One region of the Mesocryomonas fontinalis genome, then DNA from elsewhere that is predicted to be linked to it. Evidence: predicted binding sites of a transcription regulator. Region 1 holds the regulator's gene; the other holds the start of a gene.
The links. The regulator PhoB, encoded in region 1, activates phosphate uptake and scavenging genes when phosphate is short. The targets are predictions, from matches to a motif close to TGTCATNNANCTGTCAT.
Positions count from the first base shown of each region.

Region 2: ACZL02_RS11880 (DUF1868 domain-containing protein) is a predicted target of PhoB. The motif match lies at 5,993-6,009, and genes of this name have one in related genera.

Region 1 is NZ_JBUZWG020000003.1:239,583-250,314, reverse strand. Features, by position in the region: gene ACZL02_RS09295 (hypothetical protein) at 1-91, shown strand, start outside; gene ACZL02_RS09290 (integron) at 88-513, shown strand; gene ACZL02_RS09285 (hypothetical protein) at 614-1,564, shown strand; gene phoB (phosphate regulon transcriptional regulator PhoB) at 1,846-2,616, opposite strand; gene phoU (phosphate signaling complex protein PhoU) at 2,627-3,388, opposite strand; gene pstB (phosphate ABC transporter ATP-binding protein PstB) at 3,501-4,310, opposite strand; gene pstA (phosphate ABC transporter permease PstA) at 4,328-5,647, opposite strand; partial or broken gene pstC (phosphate ABC transporter permease subunit PstC) at 5,644-7,124, opposite strand; gene ACZL02_RS09255 (substrate-binding domain-containing protein) at 7,228-8,205, opposite strand; gene ACZL02_RS09250 (response regulator transcription factor) at 8,606-9,148, opposite strand; gene ACZL02_RS09245 (ATP-binding protein) at 9,138-10,499, opposite strand; gene ACZL02_RS09240 (SURF1 family protein) at 10,496-10,732, opposite strand, start outside.
Region 2 is NZ_JBUZWG020000004.1:214,048-224,779, forward strand. Features, by position in the region: gene xdhA (xanthine dehydrogenase small subunit) at 1-1,114, opposite strand, end outside; gene uraH (hydroxyisourate hydrolase) at 1,117-1,473, opposite strand; gene puuE (allantoinase PuuE) at 1,825-3,252, shown strand; gene alc (allantoicase) at 3,249-4,268, shown strand; gene ACZL02_RS11875 (ureidoglycolate lyase) at 4,268-4,768, shown strand; gene ACZL02_RS11880 (DUF1868 domain-containing protein) at 5,234-5,935, opposite strand; gene ACZL02_RS11885 (8-oxoguanine deaminase) at 6,199-7,536, opposite strand; gene ureG (urease accessory protein UreG) at 7,539-8,192, opposite strand; gene ACZL02_RS11895 (urease accessory protein UreF) at 8,189-8,908, opposite strand; gene ACZL02_RS11900 (urease accessory protein UreE) at 8,901-9,398, opposite strand; gene ACZL02_RS11905 (MliC family protein) at 9,395-9,751, opposite strand; gene ACZL02_RS11910 (DUF29 domain-containing protein) at 9,748-10,221, opposite strand; gene ACZL02_RS11915 (DUF29 domain-containing protein) at 10,218-10,682, opposite strand; gene ACZL02_RS11920 (DUF29 domain-containing protein) at 10,679-10,732, opposite strand, start outside.

The DNA.
Region 1 (10,732 bases):
GACAGGTCGCCTCGAACGCTGGTGGACAGATCGCATCTGGCGCCTTCGGGCGCTGTTACGTTTCACCCCGAGCGACGAGGCCCTGCAGTGACCGGAACCTGCCTTTCCAAGACATCCCTTGTGGTGCTCGTCGGTCTCCTGTCCTCCCAGTCAGCTTGGGGACAGAGCGCGACCCCGGTTCTCGTCGGCGGGGAGAGCGACCTCGATGCCTGCGCCAGCCTCGGTCAAGTCGTTGGCCTCGATCCGGCCGGCGACAACTTCCTGGCCGTGCGCTCCGGGCCGGGTTCAGAGAACGCCGAGCTGGACCGTCTGGGACCAAAGCGCCTCGTGACGGTCTGCGACGAACGCGGCGACTGGCTCGGTGTCGTCTATGCCCCGGAGGGATCCAATGAGAATTACGGATCCAATGAGAATTGCGGCATGGGCTCACCGCAGGTCGAGCGCAGACCCTATCGCGGCCCCTGCCGCTCGGGCTGGGTGCACCGACGCCATCTCGAGATCGTCGCCGGCTGAAATTGCCTGAGGGAGACTTGGAACCGTGCGCTTCTTGAAGAGTCTGTGGCGCCGCGTCGAGGCCGAGCTTCCCGCCGCCGAGGGACCTCGGCCGACGACATTGGACAGCCTGGCCGATGGCGGAAACCCAATCCATCGGTTGATCGACGAGATGCGGCTGCCGCGGCACGAACTGCGCCGGGACGTCGAACGGCGGCTGGGCACGCGCCCGGACCCATTTTACCGATCGGACGTGATCGTGTTGGACGAGGCGATCGCCTTGCCGGGCGCCATGGCGCCATGGATAGCCCGTTCGGACCCGGGCATCCCGCCTCAGTTTCCGATCGCCCGCTTCTCGACCCTCATCTGGTTCGAGGACGATGCGCATGCCAACCTTCGCCGCACGGCCGCCCATCTGGAGAGGCAGCTCGGATCTGCGCGGATCGGAAAGCAGTGGAACACGCTCGTCGCGACGTGGCAGTTTGGCGTCGCGGAAGTCGGACTGATCGCCTGGCCCCTCGAATGGCAGTCGCGCGGTCTCCAGAACGACGCCGAGGATCGCGAACCGCGCTTGCGGTTCGCCTGCCACATCAACGTCACCACGGGCTTCCGCCTGCCGTTAAGCGAACGCGAACGGGACTGGGTCGCGGGCCTCCAGCCGATACGATTCAATGGATCCGTCGGCACCGCCCGCATGGCGAGGGCCGGCACCTCGGCGCCCTACGACACGGAACTCGAATACGCGCGTGATCCGGAGGCGTTTGCCTCTACGTGGCAGGGTTCACTCGGCCTGTCGCTTGGCGACGCAGCGCTGATCGTCGTCTCCAACCAGCTCTTCGTAGTGCCCCGCGCAAGCGTCCTTGGCCTCGAGGTCCTGCGGCTGACCCCTGCCAAGGGTGGAGGCGGATCGTCGCTTCTCGCCCGTTGCCGTACGCAGGCGGCGGGCCGGGACACGCAGAGCATATTCCTCGCGCAGGCATCCGATCCGGACGGAATGACCGGGCTCGGCCACGAGTTGGCGCGCCGCCTTGGATGTCCCGTAGAGATCGGGGCATACTTTCCGGATGCGTGATGACGACCTGCGGGGAGGGGGGATTAATGACGACAACCACGCGGTGGATGCTGTGGGCGGCGTTCGTGACCGCCTGCATTCTGATCTACTTGTGCCTGTAGCAGTCCCCGTAACCCAATCGCTGGCTGAGCCTCCTCGAACAGCAGGAATGTCGGCTTTTGGCGGACTTTTCCCAAAAGCCGACCGATGGCTTTCCACCCCAAGCTGCCTTCGCACCCCAGCCCTGACAGAGCTCGATGGGCGACCGTCATATACCTTCGCGGCGCCGCGCCTTGACGGGTTTAGCCCTCGCTTGCCTGACGCTCGGCCAGCGCCATCTTGCCGTCGTCGTCGGTGCTGCGCTGCAGGGTCGGAACAACGGCGGCGAAGTGTTCGTCGAACGAGTAGCCGGCGCCGCGGACGGTGCGGACGGGGTCGCGCTGGCGGCCGCGGTTGATGGCCTTGCGCAGGCGGCCGATGTGGACGTCGACGGTGCGTTCGTCGACGTAGATGTCGCGGCCCCAGACGCCGTCGAGCAGCTGCTCGCGCGAAAACACCCGGCCGGGCGAGATCATGAAGAACTGCAGCAGCTTGAACTCGGTCGGGCCGAGCTTCAGCTCGCGGCCGTTGCGGTAGGCGCGGTGGTTGGCGCGGTCGAGCTTGATGTCGCCGGCGGTGAGGTGGTCGGAGAGCTTCTGCGGGTTGGACCGCCAGAGCAGGCTGCGCACCCTTGCCATCAGCTCGGCCATCGAGAACGGCTTGACGAGATAGTCGTCGGCGCCCGTCGTCAGCCCTTGGATCCGCTGCTTCTCCTCGCCGCGGGCGGTGAGCATCAGGATCGGCAGGCGCTCGGTCGCCGGCCGGCCGCGCACCCGGCGGCAGATCTCGACGCCGGAAATGCCGGGCAGCATCCAGTCGAGGATGATGAGGTCGGGCGTCTGCTCCTTCAGCCGGAGATCGGCCTCGTCGCCATTGTCGATGACTTCGACGGTGTAGCCCTCTGCTTCGAGATTGTAGCGGAGGAGGACGCCGAGGGCTTCCTCGTCCTCGACGACGACGATGCGCGCGTTCATCGGCTTGTCCCTAGATGTTTCCGGCCGGCGGCGTGGCATCCTTGACGCCATCCTTGACGCCATTGCCGACCCCGATGGTCATCGATGGAGTGGTGTCACCCTTCGGCCGCTCGGATTCCATCTGCGCACCGGTCTTAATGTAGTAGATGGTCTCGGCAATGTTGGTCGCGTGGTCGCCGATGCGCTCGATGTTCTTGGCGCTGAAGAGAAGATGCGTGCAGGCGGTGATGTTGCGCGGATCCTCCATCATGTAGGTCAGCAGCTCGCGGAAGATCGACGTGTACATCGCGTCGATTTCCTCGTCGGCCTCGCGGATCGCCTGGGCGCGGACGTGGTCGCGGCTGGCATAGGCGTCGAGCACTTCCTTCAGCTGCTCGATCGCCAGCTCCGACAGATGCTCGATGCCACGCACCAGCTTGATCGGCTGCTGGTGCTCGTGCACGGCGATGACGCGCTTGGCGATGTTCTTGCCGAGGTCGCCGATGCGCTCGAGATCGCTGGAGATGCGGATAGCGCCGACGATCTCGCGCAGGTCCTGCGCCATCGGCTGGCGCTTGGCGATGGTCATGATGGCGCGCTCGTCGAGCTCGCGCTGGGCGGCGTCGAGCAGCAGGTCATCCGCGACGACCGACTGGGCAAGGCCCCAGTCGCTGTTGATCAGCGCGGCGACCGACCGCTCGACCATGCGCTCGGCCTGGCCACCCATCTCGGAAATCCGCCGGACGATGAACTTCAGTTCCTCGTCGTAGGACGTGACGATGTGCTCGTCCATGGTTCGTCTCCCTGTTCTCAAGTGGCGCAGCGGCCGTCGCGGCACCCGAAGGTCGCGACGAAACCCCGCGGTTTCATTGGGACGTCGCGCTGCCGGGCGGGCGCGCGCCGGTTCAGCCGAAGCGGCCGGTGATGTAGTCTTGGGTGCGCTTGTCGTCGGGGTTCTGGAACATCTTCTCGGTCGGGCCGACCTCGGCGATGTTGCCGAGGTGGAACATCGCGGTCATCTGCGAGACGCGCGCGGCCTGCTGCATCGAGTGCGTGACGATGACGATCGTGTAGTTCTGCTTTAGCTCGTCGATCAGCTCCTCCACCTTGGCGGTGGCGATCGGATCGAGAGCCGAGCAAGGCTCGTCCATCAGGATGACCTCGGGCGACACGGCGATCGCCCGGGCGATGCAGAGGCGCTGCTGCTGGCCGCCGGAAAGCCCGGTGCCGGCCTCGTCGAGCCGGTCCTTGACCTCTTCGTAGAGGCCGGCGCGGCGCAGGCTGGTGACGACGATCTCTTCCAGGTCGGTCTTCGACTTGGCGAGGCCGTGGATGCGCGGGCCGTAGGAGACGTTCTCGAAGATCGACTTCGGGAACGGGTTCGGCTTCTGGAACACCATGCCGACGCGGGCCCGGAGTTCCACCACGTCGATGGCGGGGTTGTAGACGTCCTCGCCGTCGAGGGTGATGAGGCCGCCGACCTTGCAGTGGTCGATCGTGTCGTTCATCCGGTTGAGGCAGCGCAGGAAGGTCGACTTGCCGCAGCCCGACGGGCCGATCAGCGCGGTGACCTGGCGGTCCTGGACGTCGAGGCTGACGCCATGCAGCGCCTGCTTGGCACCGTAATGGACGGTGACGTTCTCGCCCTTCATCTTGATCGGACGGTTTGAATGCACGGCGGGACCTTTATTGAGTGTCGCTTGAATATTTTCCATCATTTCTGTCCACCGTTCTACCAGCGACGCTCGAAGCGCCGCCGAAGGATGACGGCTGCAAGGTTCATCGCAGCCAGGAAGAGAAGCAGGATCATGATGGCGCCGGACGTGCGTTCCACGAAAGCACGTTCCGCCTCGTTCGCCCACATGTAGATTTGCACGGGCAAGGCGGTCGAGGCGGCCATCGGCGAGGACGGCACGTCCGCGACGAAGGCGACCATGCCGATGAGCAGCAGCGGCGCGGTCTCGCCGAGCGCGTGCGCCAGGCCGATGATCGTGCCGGTGAGGATGCCGGGAGCGGCCAGCGGCAGCACGTGCTGGAACACCATCTGCATCTTGGACGCGCCGAGGCCGAGGGCGGCGGCACGGATCGACGGCGGCACCGCCTTGAGGGCGGCACGGGTGGCGATGATGATCGTCGGCAGCGTCATCAGGCTGAGCACCAGGCCGCCGACCAGCGCGGCGGAGCGGGGCATGCCGAAGTAGTTGATGAACACCGCAAGGCCGAGCAGGCCGTAGACGATCGAGGGGACCGCCGCGAGGTTGTTGATGTTGACCTCGATGAGGTCGGTCAGCTTGTTCTTCGGCGCGAACTCCTCGAGGTAGATCGAGGCGGCGACGCCGATCGGCAGCGCCAAGGCGAGGACGATCAGCATCATGTAGGCCGAGCCGATCAGCGCGACGCCGACGCCCGAGGTCTCCGCGCGGCTCGAGCCGCCGAAGGTGAACAGGCCCCAGTTGAAGCGCTGCTCCAGCTGGCCGGCTTCCTGCAGCTGATTGATCCAGCCGAGCTGGCGGTCGTTGATCGGCCGGCGGCTTTCCTCGACGGTGTTGTCGAACTGGCCCTTGACCGAGCTGTCGACCTTCGAGTCCGCGAACACCCAGAGATCGCGGGTCTGGCCGATGATCGTCAGGTCGTTCATCACCTCGTTGCGCAGCTGGACGCGCACGCCCTGCGAGACGAGGGCGGAAGCCTGCTTCACGGCGGCCTTGTCGTTCGGGTCGATCTTCAGCGCCGCGACGATGGCGTTCTGCGCCAGCCGCGGATAGTTGGCCATCATCAGCGCCTTCTCGTCCTTGCCGCCCGTGTTCTTCGGGTCGACGATAGACTGCTCGAAGGTGATGGGCAGCCGGATCTCGGTCTGGAAGAAGGCGGTATAGCCCTTCGACACGACGCTCCAGAGCAGCAGCACCAGGAAGGCGAGACCGATCAGGATGGCGATGATGCCGTAGATCTTGAAGCGGCGCTCGGCGGCGTAGCGCTTCTTGATCCCGATGTCGCGACGGGGGGCGGCATGGCTCGGCGCGCGGGCGCCGTCGACGGTCGCGTCGGTCATTCGTACTGCTCCCGGTACTTGCGGACGATGTAGAGGGCAAAGATGTTGAGGCAGAGCGTCACCGCGAAGAGGGTGAGGCCGAGCGCGAAGGCCACCAGCGTCTGCGGCGAGTTGAAGACGAGATCGCCGGTCAGCTGGTTGACGATCTTGACGGTGACCGTGGTCATCGCCTCGAACGGGTTGATGGTGAGGTTGGCGGCGACGCCCGCGGCCAGCACCACGATCATCGTCTCACCGATGGCGCGGGAGGCGGTGAGCAGCAGCGCGCTGACGATGCCGGGCAGCGCGGCCGGCAGGATGACGCGCTTTACCGTCTCCGAGCGCGTCGCGCCAAGACCGAGCGAGCCGTCCCGCAAGGATCCGGGGACGGCGGTGATGATGTCGTCCGACAGCGAGGACACGAAGGGGATCAGCATGATGCCCATCACCAGGCCCGCGGTGAGGATGCTCTGTGCCTGGATGAAGCTGGTGTAGTCGCCGGTGACGAGACCGTGCAACTGGCTCGACATGTCGCGCAGGAAAGGTCCGACGGTGACGAGGGCGAAGAAGCCGTAGACGATGGTCGGGATGCCGGCGAGCACTTCGAGCAGCGGCTTGACCACCGAGCGGACGCCGGAGCTGGCATATTCGGCCATGTAGATCGCGGCGAACAGGCCGATCGGCACCGCGAAGAGCATGGCGACGAAGGCGATGTAGAGCGTGCCGGCAAACAGCGGGATCAGGCCGAACTGGCCTTCCTGGCCGCTGCCGCCAGCAAAGCGCGGATCCCATGTGGTGCCGAAGAAGAAGCTCTGCGGGCTGACGCGGGAGAAGAAGTCGGCGGCCTCGGAGAACATCGAGACGATGATGCCGACCGTGGTCAGGATGGCGATCGACGAGCAGAGGATGAGGATCGAGCGGACGACGGTCTCGACCTGGTTGCGGGCGCGCAGGCGGACCGCGATCTTGGACAGACCGTAGGCGGCACCGGCCAGCGCCAGCGCCAGGACGAGGATAGTCGTCGCCAGCCGGGAGTAGTCCTCCAGCTTGTTCTTCTCGACCGCGAGGGCGACCATGTAGTCCTCGGTCGAGGACGCGACGGCGATGCCGCGGCGCTGCAGCAGCGGGCGCAGCTCGGACACCGGCAGGCTCGAGGCGGCGGCCTGCTCGTCGGACGGCAGCAGGCGCAGTCCGTTGCCGATGGCGCCGATCATCTCGTAGGCGAGGTTCACGTTGGCGGGCGCGCTGCCGTCGGCGGTGGCGGTCGGCATGTGCGCGGAAAGATTACGGTTGATCGCGACGGGGGCGGCGATCAGGCAGATCAACAGCGCGATCAGCGCCGGCACGACCGCCCAGCAGAACACGAACGAGCCATGGTCGGCCGCGAGTGCATCTTCTGGCCGGGCTCGATCTGGAGCCCGCGGCTCTTCTTCTGCGCCAGAAAAGCGCCGATCGCCCCGATCAGGAAGACGATTACGACAATCGCAAAAATTGACACCGAATATCCCTATCTTCGCAAGGTTCAGGCGGGGCGATCGCCCTGAAGCGGCGGCAGTAGAAGGTGCGGGCACCCGGCAAGGCCGGGTACCCGCGGTCACTGATTACATGGTCTTCCCGGCATCGAAGTCGGTGCGGTACGACTCGCGTTCGGCATCCGGCGCCGGCACGAGGCCGTACTGCGCCAGCGGGCCTTCGCCGCCGATCATCTGCTCGGAGAGGAAGAAGTCGGCATATTCCTTCAGGCCGGGGACGACGCCGATGTGCGCCTTCTTGACGTAGAAGAAGAGCGGGCGCGACACGGGGTACTTGCCGGTCGAGATGGTCTCGACGGAAGGCACGATGTCGTTGACGGTCGCGACCTTCAGCTTGTCCTGGTTCTGTTCGTAGAAGGCGAGGCCGAAGACGCCGACGCCCTGCTTGTTGGCGGCGATGCGGGCGAGGGTCTCGCTGTAGTCACCGTCGATGTCGATGGCGGCGCTGTCCTTGCGGATCGCGTGGCACTGTTCGCCAACGGCCTTCTCGTCCATGCCGGCAGCCTTGTAGGCCTCGGCGGCACCGGTCGACTTGCAGCCGGCGGCGAGCAGCTTCTCTTCGAAGACTTCGCGCGTGCCGTGCTTCTCGCCGGGGATGTAGGCTTCGATCTTCCAGGCAGGGAGCGAGGCGTCGACGTCGGCCCAGGTCTTGGCGGGGTTCTCGACGACCTTGCCGTCGACGACGGTCTTGGCGGCCAGCGCCTTGAAGACCATGTCCGGGGTCAGCTTGAAGTCCGGGCCGGCCGCATCGGTCGCGAAGACGATTCCGTCATAGCCGAACTTGACCTCCTGGATGTCGGTCACGCCGTTCTTGACGCAGGTCTCCTTCTCGGAGTCCTTGATCGGACGCGAGGAGTTGGCGATGTCGATGGTGTCCGGGCCGACGCCCGAGCAGAACTGCTTCAGGCCAGCGCCCGAACCGCCGGACTCGACGACAGGGGTGCCGAAGTCGGGGAAGGTCTCGCCGAAGTTCTCGGCCACGATCTGGGCGTAGGGGAGAACGGTCGAGGAGCCGGCGATCTGGATCGGATCGGCGTTCTGGGCCATCGCCGGCAGCGCGAAGGCGAAGGAGGCGCTGAGCGCGAGGCTGGCGATCGTGCGAGAGGTCACGGGTGTGCTCCTTGAGGAGTTTCAACGACGAACCGGATGCGCAGCCGTTCTGGCTCTGCGGCTGCGGTTCGGCTTTCCTCTACAGGCGGGCGATGAAGCTAATGTGACAGTGGAATATAGCTGAAATGAATGGCTAACATCATGACGTCTCGAAGCAATTTCGAATTATAGCTAGCTACATGTCGTTTTGAAGTTGGGTCTCCGGGTTCGACTCGCACGGATTCAGAGACGGAATTCTCACAGCTAAGGTCTCCTTACGGAATATCTCCGCAGCGGGAGTGGCTGACGCCTGGAGGAACAATCACCGGAATCGATCGCGGGTGCGACGCTGCACCCCTCAGTTGACCTGGCGCTTCTCCAGTTTCCGCGCGAGCGTTCGGCGGTGCATTCCGAGGCGGCGGGCGGTCTCGGAGATGTTGAAGTCGGTCTCGGCCAGCACCTCGTGGATCCGCTCCCATTCGAGCGTCTTGATCGACGTCGGCCGGCCGGTCAGCGGCACGGCGGTATCGCCCGCGCCACGCCCGAAGGCGGCCTCGATGTCGTCGGTGTTCGACGGCTTGGCAAGGTAGTGGCAGGCGCCGAGCTTGATCGCCTCGACCGCGGTCGCGATGCTGGCGAAGCCGGTGAGGACGACGATCAGCATGTCCGGATCGTGCTCGTGCAACGCCTCGACGCAGGCAAGGCCGGAGGCGCCGGCGAGCTTCAGGTCTACCACCGCATAGCCGGGGGTCGCTTCCTCCAGCACCGCGCGCAAGGCGGCAAGATCAGGCGCGACGCGAACCGTATAGCCACGCCGCTCGAAAGAGCGCTTCAGCGTCTTGGCGAAGGCCTCGTCGTCGTCGACGACGACCAGCAGCTTTTCCGTCGTGTTATCGTCCATCGATCGCCAAGGCCTCCAGGGGTAGCGCCAGGGAGACGATGGCGCCGCCCTCCGGCCGGTTGCGCGCGTCGACGCTGCCGCCGAGCTTGCGCACGACATTGACCAGCAGGAACAGGCCGAGCCCGCCGCCGAGCCGGCCCTTGCTCGACTGGTAGGGTTTTCCGACCGTCGCCAGCATCTCGGCTGGAAAGCCTGGCCCGTCGTCCTCGACGGCGAGAAGCAGCGTGTCGTCCTGCAGCGAGGCCGTCAGGCGCAGCCATCCTTTGCCGGCCTCGAAGGCGTTGTCGAGGATATTGAACAGACCCTGGCGCAGCGTCGATTCCGCGACGATGGCGATGTCGTCGTCGATGCCGTTCTCATAGGCGACGCGGGCGAGCGGCTTGGTCGCCCGCCAGTCGTCGACGAGACCGTCGAGGAAGTCGAGAAGCGTCGTCGCCCCCGCCGATTCGCCGCGCGTCTCGCCGGCCGAGAGCAGGATGCTGGTGACGATGGTCTTGCAGCGCTGCACCTCGGCCTGCATGGCCGCGATTTCCTCGGAAAGCTCGGGATCGTCGCCGAGCGCCGGCATGCGGCGCCAGTCGCCGAGGATGATGGAGAGCGTTGCCAGCGGCGTGCCGAGTTCATGCGCGGCGCCGGACGCGAGCAGTCCCATCCGGACGATGTGGTCCTCCTCCGCGGCGCGCTGGCGCATGCCGGCAAGCCGGGCCTCGCGCTCGCTGAGATTGCGGTTGATCCGGGTGACGAAGACCGCGAGCAGCGCGGCGTTGATGGCAAAGCAGATCAGCATGCCGGTGATCTGCAGGCTCTCGACGCCGAGGCCCGGATGCGCCCCGAACTCCAGCGGCACGTAGAACAGCGTCAGGCCGGCAAAGCATAGGATCGACAGGGCGACCAGCACCACGGTCGACCAGGCCTCGAGGAGCACCGCGCCGAGCGTGACCTGGAGGAGGTAGAGGAAGACGAAGGGATTGGCCGCTCCGCCGCTGAGGGCCAGCTGCGCCGTCAGCGCCGCGAGGTCGAACAGCAAGGCCCCGAAGAGCTCGCCATTGCTGACGCTGCTCTGCCGCCGCAGCCGGAGATGGCTGGCGAAGTTCAGGGCGACCAGCAGCCCGATCACGAGCCCCATCGGCCCGAGCGGCAGCGGGATCTCGAGCGCGATGGCGACGACCATCATGCTGAACACCTGGCCGGCGACCGCGAGCCAGCGCAACTGGATCAGCAGCAGAAAATTCTTGCGGCCGGTGAGGTCGTCGTTCGGCAGCGGATCCTCGCCGGTCCACTGCGGCCGGAAGGCATCGCCGAAGAGCGTCCGCTCGGTCGTAGCAGTGGTTTCTGGGAAAAGGCGGCTCACGGCGCGAGGGACCTCGGTGCCGGGGGCCCATCTCCCTCCACCGGCGATGGCGCGGGGCGGCGCCGCGTGCGCCATGCCCAGACGCCGACGGCTGCGAGCATCGCCGCGAGCGTGAACCAGGTGACGGCATAGACGAGATGATGGTTGCTGAAGGCGATCACGGTGAGGCCTCCGACCGGCCAGCCGCCAGGATTGGGCGCCGCATCCGCATCGACGAAGTAGGGCGCCGTGGC
Region 2 (10,732 bases), on a different contig from region 1:
AAATCTTGTGGCAGAAGAAGCGCTGGTGGGCGGCGATGCCGGGCACCTCGACCGCGGCGACGAATTCGCCCGGCCGACGATCCTGCTTCCCGTAGGCGAGGAAATAATCCTCCAGCGCGAGGCCCCGCATCTCGTCGCCGCAGCGCAGGTGCAGCCGCGCGCCCAGCGCGATCAGCGCCGGCGGCAAGTCGCCGATCGGCGAGCCGTTGGCGATGTTGCCGCCGACCGTGCCGGCATTGCGGATCTGCGCTCCGGCAAAGCGGCGCAGCAGCTCGCCGAGCGCCGGATGGATCGCGGCGAGCCTTGCATGTGCCTCGCGGTGGGTGACGGCGGCGCCGATGAACAGGCTGCCGCCGGCCTCCTCGACATGGCGGAGATCCTCGACGCGCGAGACGTCGATCAGAACGGGGAAGTCGCGGTGCTGCTTGGTAACCCAGAGCCCGACATCGGTGGCGCCGGCGACCAGCACCGCGTCCGGATGCTCGGCATAGAGGTCGGCAAGCGCATCGACATTGTCGGGCGAAAGCCAGAGCCCGCCCGCGCCCGCGTAACGGAACACGTCGCCGGTCCTCAGCGCGGCGAGCTCGGTGGCGAGCGCCGCATCGGCTGCGCGCGTGTCCGGCAGCGGCGTTGCGGCAAGCCTCAGGCCGGCGTCGATGATCGGGCCATAGCCGGTGCAGCGGCAGAGATTGCCGGCGATGGTGTCCTTCACCGCCTGACGGTCCGGCATCGCCTGGTTGAGCCAGCCGGCATAGAGCTGCATGACGAAACCCGGCGTGCAGAAGCCGCACTGGCTCGCATGCGTCTCGACCATCGCGGTCTGGACCGGGTGCGGTCCGTCCCGGCCGAGATGCTCCACCGTCTCGATCGCGCGGCCCTGCAGCGAGGGCACGAACTGGATGCAGGCGTTGACCGCCCGCCGGGTGACGCCGCCCGCCCCGTCCGGCTCGACCATCAGCACGGTGCACGCTCCGCAATCGCCCTCCGCGCAACCCTCCTTGGTGCCGGTCAGGCGCTCGGTCCGGCGCAGGTGCTCGAGGATGGTCGTCGTCGGCCGGGCGCCGTCGATGCGGCGCGGCTGCCCGTTGAGGACGAAGCGGATGGGATCGGCCATCGTCAGCTGCCCCGGTAGGTCGAGTAGCCGAAAGGCGAGAGCAGCAGCGGCACATGGTAGTGGCGCGGCTCCGACATGGTAAAGCGCACGGCGATGTCGTCGTAGAACGGCGCGGCGCCCGAGGCCGGCATGGTCGCGGCGAGATAAGGACCGGCGGCGAACACGATCTCGTACTCACCGGCGATGTCGCCTTCCAGCAGCGGCGTGTCGCAGCGCCCGTCGGCATTGGTCTGGCGCGCCGTGATCTCGGTCCGCCGGCCGTCCTCGGCGATGCCGAACAGCGTCACCCCGAGCCCCGCCGCCGGGCGACCGAGGCTGGTATCGAGGACATGCGTCGTCAGCCGACCGTGTTGCACCATGCGGACCCTTCCGAATTTGACCGTCTGGTCAGTGTGCAACGGCGGCATTGGCGGCGTCCAGAGGAAAGGGGCGCTGGCAAAGTCGAAGCGCACGAAGACGTTTCAGAGAGGTCGTCATCCCGGCCTTGAGCCGGGATCCATTCCTCATACGCAGACAAACCCTCTTCGTGCCAGAACGTCGGGAAGGTCAACGGTGCCCGACCTTGTTTAGCGGTTTGGAATGGATCCCGGGTCAAGCCCGGGATGACGAATACTAGAGGTCCGCCGCACCCAGCATTTGACGACGACCCGCCGGTCGGGCCATGCAGGATAGGGCCGCCGCAACGCGGCTGCACGATCATCGGAGCCATCATGCCCACCTCTTACCCCCGTGACATGCGCGGCTACGGCCGCACCCCGCCGGACCCGCAATGGCCGGGCGGCGCCCGCATCGCCGTGCAGTTCGTGGTCAACTACGAGGAGGGCGGCGAGAATGCCGTGATCCACGGGGACAAGGCGTCCGAGGCCTTCCTGTCGGAGATCGTCGGGGCGGCGCCCTGGCCGGGGCAGCGGCACATGAACATGGAGTCCATCTACGAGTACGGCGCCCGCGCCGGCTTCTGGCGGCTGTGGCGGATGTTCACCGATCGGGCGATGCCGGTGACGGTCTACGGCGTCGCGACGGCGCTGGAGCGAAGCCCGGAGATCGTTGCGGCCATGCTCGAGGCGGACTGGGAGATCGCCTCGCACGGGCTGAAATGGATCGACTACCGCGACCATTCCATCGAGGCCGAGCGGGCCGACATGGCCGAGGCGATCGAGATCCACGCGGCCCTCACCGGCTGCCGCCCGACCGGCTGGTACACCGGCCGCTCCTCGATCCACAGCCTCGACCTCGTCGCCGAAGAGGGGGGCTTCCGCTACGCCTCCGACGCCTATGCCGACGACCTGCCCTATTGGCAGGAAACGCCCTCCGGCCCGCTGCTGGTGGTGCCCTACACGCTCGACACCAACGACATGCGCTTTGCGACGCCGCAGGGCTTCAACTCGGGCGACCAGTTCTTCGCCTACCTCAAGGATTCGTTCGACGTGCTGTACGCCGAAGGCGAGGCCGGTTCGGCCAAGATGCTGAACATCGGCCTGCACTGCCGCCTCGTCGGCCGTCCGGGGCGCGCGGCGGCGCTGGCCCGGTTCCTCGACTATGTCCAGTCGAAGCCGGACGTCTGGGTCGCCAAGCGCATCGACATCGCCGAGCACTGGCACACGCACTTCCCCTATTCCCCCGGCCTGCGCCCCAGCGCGATGGACCGCGAGGCCTTCGTAGCCCGTTTTGGCGGCGTGTTCGAGCACTCGCCCTTCGTCGCCGAACGCGCCTTCGACCGCGGCCTTTCTGCCGCGCACGACAGCGCGCCCGGCCTGACGGTGGCGATGCAGGCGGCCTTCCGCCGGTCCAGCGCCGACGAGAAGCTCGCCGTCCTCAAGGCGCATCCCGATCTCGCCGGCAGGCTGGCACAGGCGGGCGAACTGACGGCGGAATCGGCGGGCGAGCAGGCATCGGCGGGGCTCGACCGGCTGACACCCGCGGACCGCGCGCGGTTCGAACGGCTGAACGCGGACTACGTCGCCCGCTTCGGCTTCCCCTTCATCATCGCAGTCAGGCGGCGGACCACGGCGGAGATCCTCGCCGCGTTCGAGCAGCGGATCGCCAACGACCGCGACACTGAGCTTCACACGGCGGCCCGCGAAGTCGAGACGATTGCGGCCATCCGCATATCCAGCATTTTCGGAGAACAGGCATGAGCGAGCGTTTCATCACGGCACCGGAGGCCCCCGAGGCCGCCGACCTCCTGCGGCGTACCATCGACCTCGCCCATCCCCGCCTCGGCACCGAGGTGACCTACGCCACCGACGACTTCTTCGCCGACAAGAGCCGGCTGATCGAGCCGGCAGCGCCGGTGTTCTATCCCGACCGTTTCGACGACAACGGCAAATGGATGGACGGCTGGGAATCGCGCCGCAAGCGCGTGCCCGGCCACGACTTCTGCGTGGTGAAGCTCGGCCAGCGCGGCCGCATCCACGCCGTCGACATCGACACCGCGTTCTTCACCGGCAATTTCCCGCCCGAGGCGATGCTGGAGGCAGCCGACACGGTGGGCGAACCCGGCGAGGCCGACTGGACGGTGCTGGTCGACCGGCGCCCGCTCGCCGGTAACAGCCACAACGTGGTCGAGACGTCGCCCGACCGCGCCTTCACCTGGCTGCGCCTCCACATCTATCCCGATGGCGGCGTCGCGCGGCTGCGCGTCTACGGCACGATCGAGAAGGACTGGAGCACGGTCTCACCGGACGTGGTGCTGGATCTCGCCGCGCAGGAGAATGGCGGCACGGCGATCGCCTGGAACGACGCCCATTACGGCGCTCCCGCCAACATGCTGGCGCCCGGCCGCGCGCCGGTGATGAGCGACGGCTGGGAGACGGCGCGCCGCCGCCGGCCGGGCAATGACTGGTGCGTCATCAGGCTCGGCCATGCCGGCACGATCGAGCGGATCGTCTGCGACACGAAGCACTTCAAGGGCAATTTCCCCGACCGGTTCTCGCTGAAGGCGGTGCGGCTCGACGGCGATCCGTCGCCGGAGACGATCGAGGCTGTCAGCGCCGGCTGGGCGGTCCTCCTGCCGGAGACCAAGCTCGCCGCCGATGCCGTCGCCGAGTTCACGGCCCCCGCCGGCACCGGACCGGTGACGCATCTCCGGGTCGACATCTACCCCGATGGCGGCATCTCGCGGCTGCGCCTGTTCGGCCGGAAGACCTCCTAATGGCGGCCAGAATCCTCGGCGTCCTGCCGCTGACCATAGAGGCATTCGAGCCTTTCGGGCAGGTGATCGAGCCGGACAATGCCGAGGAGATCCGCCTGATCAACGGCGGCACCACGACCCGCTTCCACGACCTTGCCAAGGTCGACGTCGGCACAGAGGGCGGCAGGCCGCTGATCAACATCTTCCGCGGCAAGCCGTTCGCGCTGCCGGTGGAGATCGCCATGATGGAGCGCCACCCGCTCGGCAGCCAGGCCTTCGTGCCGCTGCACGACCGGCCGTTCCTGATCGTCGTGGCGCCCGACGAGGGAGGCCGCCCCGGCCGGCCGGTCGCCTTCGTCGCCGAGGGCGGCCAGGGCGTGAACTACGCCCGCAACACCTGGCACCACCCGCTGGTCTCGCTCGACGTGATCAGCGACTTCCTGGTCATCGACCGCGGCGGCGAGGGCGCCAACCTCGAGGAAGCGATCTACGACGCCCCGTTCCGGATCGAGGCGCTGTAGAGCGCGGCGTTCTGGCGCAAGACTCCGGTAGCCGGTCGCTCAGGGACGCAAACCCCAACGCTCGTCATCCTTGCGCACAGCGCGGGGACCCATACCGCCGCCGATTCCAACACGGCTTCATCGCAGGAAAAGGCAGCTCGCGTCGACCGGAGCAATTGCGCTCCACGCCTCGGCATGGGTCCCCGCCCTGCGGGCGAGGATGACGAATTTCAGCGAGTGGCAGCGCGTGCCGCCACGGTGCCCGGCGCTGCCTGCGGATCCGACAAGCGAGGTTGAAGGCGCGATCTCTCGAAGCTCGTCATCCTCGCGCGTAGCGCGGGGACCCATGCCGCTGCGGTGAAGCGCTAATTCGGTGCCGAAGCGGCAGCGCCGCAGTTGCGGCATGGGTCCCCGCCCTGCGGGCGAGGATGACGAAGCTCCTGGGGGCGCGACCCGCCAAAACTTCTGCGGTTTCGCACCCGCCCCTCATCCGAGGACCAGCAGTTCCTCGAAATGCGTCGTGTCGGCAAAGCGGCAGAAGGCCGGCGGGCGGAGCCCGAGCAGCGGGGCGTCGCGCTGCAGGAGGGCGAGTTCGGCGTCGAGCTTTTCCTGCCAGGCCGGAAGTTCGGCGTCCTCGAGCCAGTCGATCATGTAGGCGAAGGTCATGTGGAAGCGGTAGTCGTCGTGCTGCGGCTGGCGGTGGCCGAAGGGAACCGTCAGGGCGTCGCGCCAGGCGCGCAGCACTGCCTCGTCCCGGTCGCTGGCCCCGGCCAGCTGCAGGCCGTTCGGCGTCACGCCAACGACCGCGACGTCGAAGGTGCCGCAGCCCGCAAATCCAGAAAGACGGCGGCGGTAATGCTCGGTCAGCTCGGCGATGCCGGCGTCGACGGGCTGGTCCTTGGGCCAGTAGGCGGGCGTTCGCCGGGTTTCCGTCAGGCCTTCGAACAGCGTCATGTGGAGGCTTTCCACCGGGGTGAAGGCGAGCTTGCCCGGCGGCGCGAACGCCATCAGCCGCGCCCGCGCCGCGATTAACACTGCTGACGACGGCGAGCCCTCGACGAGATGGCAGACGACGGTGTTGCCATGCTCGGGCTGGAAGCGGCCGTCCTGGTCGTAGCGGGATCCGAGGTGGGGTGGCGGCTCGGCATGGTTCGCGGCGCGGAATCGTTCGAGGGCGGGATAGGCCATGCCAGTCTCCGGAAAGCTTCACCCAACCGGCGAAGGCGCCCCTGATAGACCGATCATCCGACAGTCATATGACATGGGAGAGCGGAGGAGCGGCGGTCCCGCCGCCTTCTTCGCCCCTCCGGGGAGAAGGTCGCGGCAGCGGGATGAGGGGCCGCGCCAACCTTGCAGATGCAGGCCTCCCCTCATCGGCCTGCCGGCCACTTCTCCCCGGAGGGGCGAAGAAGGCGGTGGCGGCGTTGCGGAATTCCTACATCGCCGCCGGTTCAGCCGAAGCGCGCCGCCGCGGCCCCGTGTTCGGCCCTCAGACGCGCGACGTCGACGCCGAGCGGCATGCCGTCGACGACCCGCCATTCGCCCCGGACCATCACCCGGTCAGCCCGCGTCGCGCCGCAGAGGACCAGCGCCGCCACAGGATCGTGCGCGCCGGAAAACCGCAGCTCGTCCAGCGTGAACAGCGCGAGGTCCGCCTGCCTGCCAACTTCGATGCGGCCGATGTCGCTGCGGCCGAGGCAAGCGGCCGAGCCCTCCGTGCCCCAGCGCAGCACGTCACGCGAGGTGACCGCTGCCGCCGACTGCGTGCGGAGGCGCGCGACCATCAGCGCATGGCGGGCGGATTCGATGAGGTTGGAGGCGTCGTTCGAGGCCGAGCCGTCGACGCCGAGCCCGACCGGGCTGCCTGCCGCCGTCAGCGCCTCCACCGGGCAGAAGCCGGAGGCGAGGACGGCGTTGGAGGTCGGGCAATGGCAGATGCCGACGCGGTGGCGGCCGAGCCGCGCGCATTCCTCGGTGGTGAAGTGGATGCCGTGCGCCAGCCAGGTGCGCGGGGAGAGCCAGCCGACCTCTTCCAGATAGTCGAGCGGGCGATAGCCGAACAGCTGCTGGCAGTAGTCGTTCTCGTCGCGGGTCTCGCCGAGATGGGTGTGCAGCCGGCAGTCCTCGCGCTCGGCGAGCTCGGCGCTCCTTAACATCAAGCTCTTGGTCACCGAGAACGGCGAGCACGGCGCCAGCGCGATCTGCAGCATCGAGCCCTCGCTGCGGTCGTGGTATTTCGCGATCAGCCGCTCGCTGTCGGCAAGGATCGTGTCCTCATCCTGCACCACGCCGTCCGGCGGCAGGCCACCGTCCTTTTCGGAAAGATTCATCGAGCCGCGGGTCAGCGTGACGCGGATGCCGAGCGCTGCCGCCTCTTCCGCCTCGATGTCGATGCCGTTCTCGAGGCCTTTGGGGAAGAGATAGTGGTGATCGGCCGCCGTGGTGCAGCCGGACATCAGGAGCTCGGTCAGGGCGAGCCGCACGGAAAGGCGGAACGCGTCCGGATCAAGCCGCGCCCAGATCGGGTAGAGGCTCTTCAGCCAGGGAAACAGCTCCTTGTCGACCGCCGCCGGGTGCGCGCGGGTCAAGGTCTGGTAGAAATGGTGGTGGGCGTTGACGAGGCCCGGCAGGACGACATGGCGCGAAGCGTCGAAGGTCTCGTCCACCGGCTGCGACGGGCCCGCCCCCGCTGGCACCAGCTCGGCGATGCGGCCGTCCTCGACGACGAGCCCACCCTCGGCGCCCTCGGCGAGGATGCCAAGCGGCTCCTTCAGGAACAGCCGCGCCATGGTCAGGCCGCCGCAGCGATGACGGGAAGGCCGCCTTGCGCCGCGAGGAAGGCGAGGATGTCGCCGAGCCCGTTGCCGCGTGAGAGGTCGGCGAAGATGGTCGGGAGGTCGCCCCGGCCCTTCGCGGCATCCCGCTCCATCCGGGCGAGGTCAGCGTGAACATAGGGCGCGAGGTCGGTCTTGTTGACGATCAAGAGATCAGACCGGGTGATCGCCGGGCCGCCCTTGCGCGGAATGTCGTCGCCCTGGCAGACCGAGATGACGTAGATCGAAAGGTCGACGAGATCAGGCGAGAAGGTGGCGGCGAGGTTGTCGCCACCGGATTCCACCAGCACCAGGTCGAGGTCGGCATGCCGGGCGCGCAGTTCCTTGATGGCGGCGATGTTGATCGAGGCGTCCTCGCGGATCGCCGTGTGCGGGCAGCCGCCGGTCTCGACGCCGATGATACGGTCGGCGGCGAGTGCCTGCAGCCGCACCAGCGCCTCGGCATCCTCGCGGGTATAGATGTCATTGGTGACGACGCCGATCGACCAGTGGTCGCGCGCTGCCTTACAGAGTTTTTCGACCAGCGTCGTCTTGCCGGAGCCGACGGGGCCGCCGATGCCGACACGCAAAGGGCCATTCTGCGAGACAAGCGGTGCATTCTGGGAGATCATGAGCGGAAGAGCCTTGTTTCCATGGTTTCGTGCCGCATTGCGGCGATGTCGGAGAGGATCGCCGCCGAGCCGAGATCGTCCAGCGTCGACCCGGCTGCCCTCTCTGCCGCGGCGAGGATCACCGGCTCCAGGCGCTTGGTCACCCGCACCATGTCGCCTTGGCCGAGCGGCACGAGCCGCGTCGCCGCGGTGACCAGCGTCGCGGCGAAGGCGTGCGCGAAGGCGGTGAGCGCCGGCAGCAGCGCCACGTCCTCATCGGCGGCAAGCCGGCCGACGGCGACCGGATAAGGTGCGTCCGGCAGATCCCCCGGCGCCGTCCGCCACGGCGCCGACGCGAGGCCAAAGGCGGCGCCAAGTGCCAGCGTCTCGGTCCGGCGCTCGCGGCTGCCACCGAGCGCCACGGCGAGCTCCGCGACCGCCTGCAGCCGGACCGGATCGCCCGCAGCCGCATGCGCTTCGGCGAAGAGGACGAGGTCGTTCCAGCCGGAGCCGTGCACCAGGAGCGTCCGCACCCAGCCGAACAGCGTCTCGGCATCCGCGACCTGCCGCGCCGAGATCGCGCTCTCCAGCCCATGCGAGAAGGCGAAGGCGCCGACCGGGAAAGCGGGCGACATCCAGGTCAACAGCCGCAGCAGTGCCGCACCGCCGTCTGCCGACGGAGGCTTGTTCTCACCACGAGACGCAGCGTCGGAAGATGCCCCGGCGCCATCAATCATGGGCATGATGATCGGTGCCGTGATCCGCCGTCGGCGCCTCGTGCTCGTGATGGTCGTTATGCGCACCACCATAGGCGCCACCCTCGGGATCGAACGGCCCGTCGATCTCGACGACGCTGGCGTTGAGCCCCTCCAGCATGTCCTTCAGCACCGGCTCGCGGCGGATGAACAGGTGGTCGGCACAGATCTGCGCGGCCTGGTGGCGGTTGCCGAGGTGCCAGGCGAGCGTCAGGAGATGCGTCGCGTTCGAGCCGCGGACGACGTAGAGCGGCTCGTCCTTCGCCCGCACCTTCAGGAACCGGCCGTCGTCGAGCGCGATGCCGTCGCCCTCGCGCAGGCGCACCGTCTCCGGCAGGTCGAGCAGGAAGGCGATGCCGCCGTCCGACACCATCGCCATCCGCCGCCGGTGCCGCTGCATCTCGTCGAGTGTGATGGTGTCGGCGAAGTCGAAGCTGTGGTCGCGGGATTTGACGTTGGTGGCGCGGATCATCGGCTTACCTTGCAACGGATGGGTTTCACGTCGGGCGTTCTCTCGTCGTAGATGTCGGCGATATTGCCGCGCGTCCACCAGATCGTCGAGCCCGACGCGTATTTGGCGCCCGACGCCGCGAGAACGCTGACGAACGCACGCGGCGTGCCCCGCACCGCCAGCACGGCCAGCTGCGTGTCGGGAAAGTTGTAGTAGGTCACCGCAAGCTTGGCGTCGCTGCCCGCGCAGGCGTAGGAAACCGACTGCTGGTCGAGCGTGCCGGGCAGGTCGAGCGTCACGGTCGCAGCCCGCGCCATGCCACCGGCTGCGATGGAAAATACTGCCAGGGCGACAAAGGCCTTGAGCGCGGTCATTCGGCCTCCGGTAGAAAATCGGGCGTCAGGATATCGTCGATAACGAAGGGGCACGTCGCGGGAAAAACGTCAGGCGAAAGACCGGTCTCGCCACTCGCCTGGGACACCGCGGCCGAATACTCCTCGGCAAGGATTTCGGCTGAAAAAGACGCAAGGCTCGGGCTGTCGTCCAGAACCCTCCGCAGCATGCGCTGCTGCTCCCTGATCGTTCCGCTCCAGCTGCGAGAACGGTGCATCGGCTGAAACCGCCACTTCAGCAGATGCGTGAGGATGAGCGTCAGCCGGCTGGCGATCTCGCGTCTCTCGCGCCGCCCCATGCTCTCGATCTCCTCGGCTGCATTCTCCCAGTCGATGTCGCCGCGGTTGTCGAAGCCTGCACGCGCCCGCAGCTTCGCCCCCTGGTCTAGCGTCCAGGCGTGGAAGTCGGTGTCGTAGAGGCTCGGTTCGGGCTTCTTCAGCGGCGCGGTCATTCGTCGCCCTCGGGATAGAAGTCGGGGTCGAGGATGTCGGCGATGGTGTAAGGGCATTCGGCCGGAAAGGTGCCCGGCGGAAGCCCGGTCTCGTCCGCCGCCTTGAGGCGGGCAAACTCGAACTCCTCCATCAGCACCTCCGATGGATACTGTCGGAGGCTGGGACTGCGCCGAAGCCGACGGGCCAGCCGGAAGCGCTGCTCGCGGATGGTCGATCGCCAGCTGCCGCTCCGCTGCCCCGGCTGGAAATGCCATTTCAGGAGGTGCAGGAGAAGGACCGCCAGCCGGTTCTCGATCTCGCTGCATTCTGAATTGCCCACGCTCTCGATCTCCTCGGCGACATTCTCCCAGTCGATGGCGGCGGAGGCATGCGCGCGAAGCCGCGCAGCCTGCTCCTGTGCCCAGGCATAGAGGTCGGTGTCGTAGAGGCTCGGCTCGGTTTTCTTCAGGGATGCGGTCATGCACCGCCCTCGGGATAGAAGTGCAAATCCAGGATGGCGGCGATGGCGAA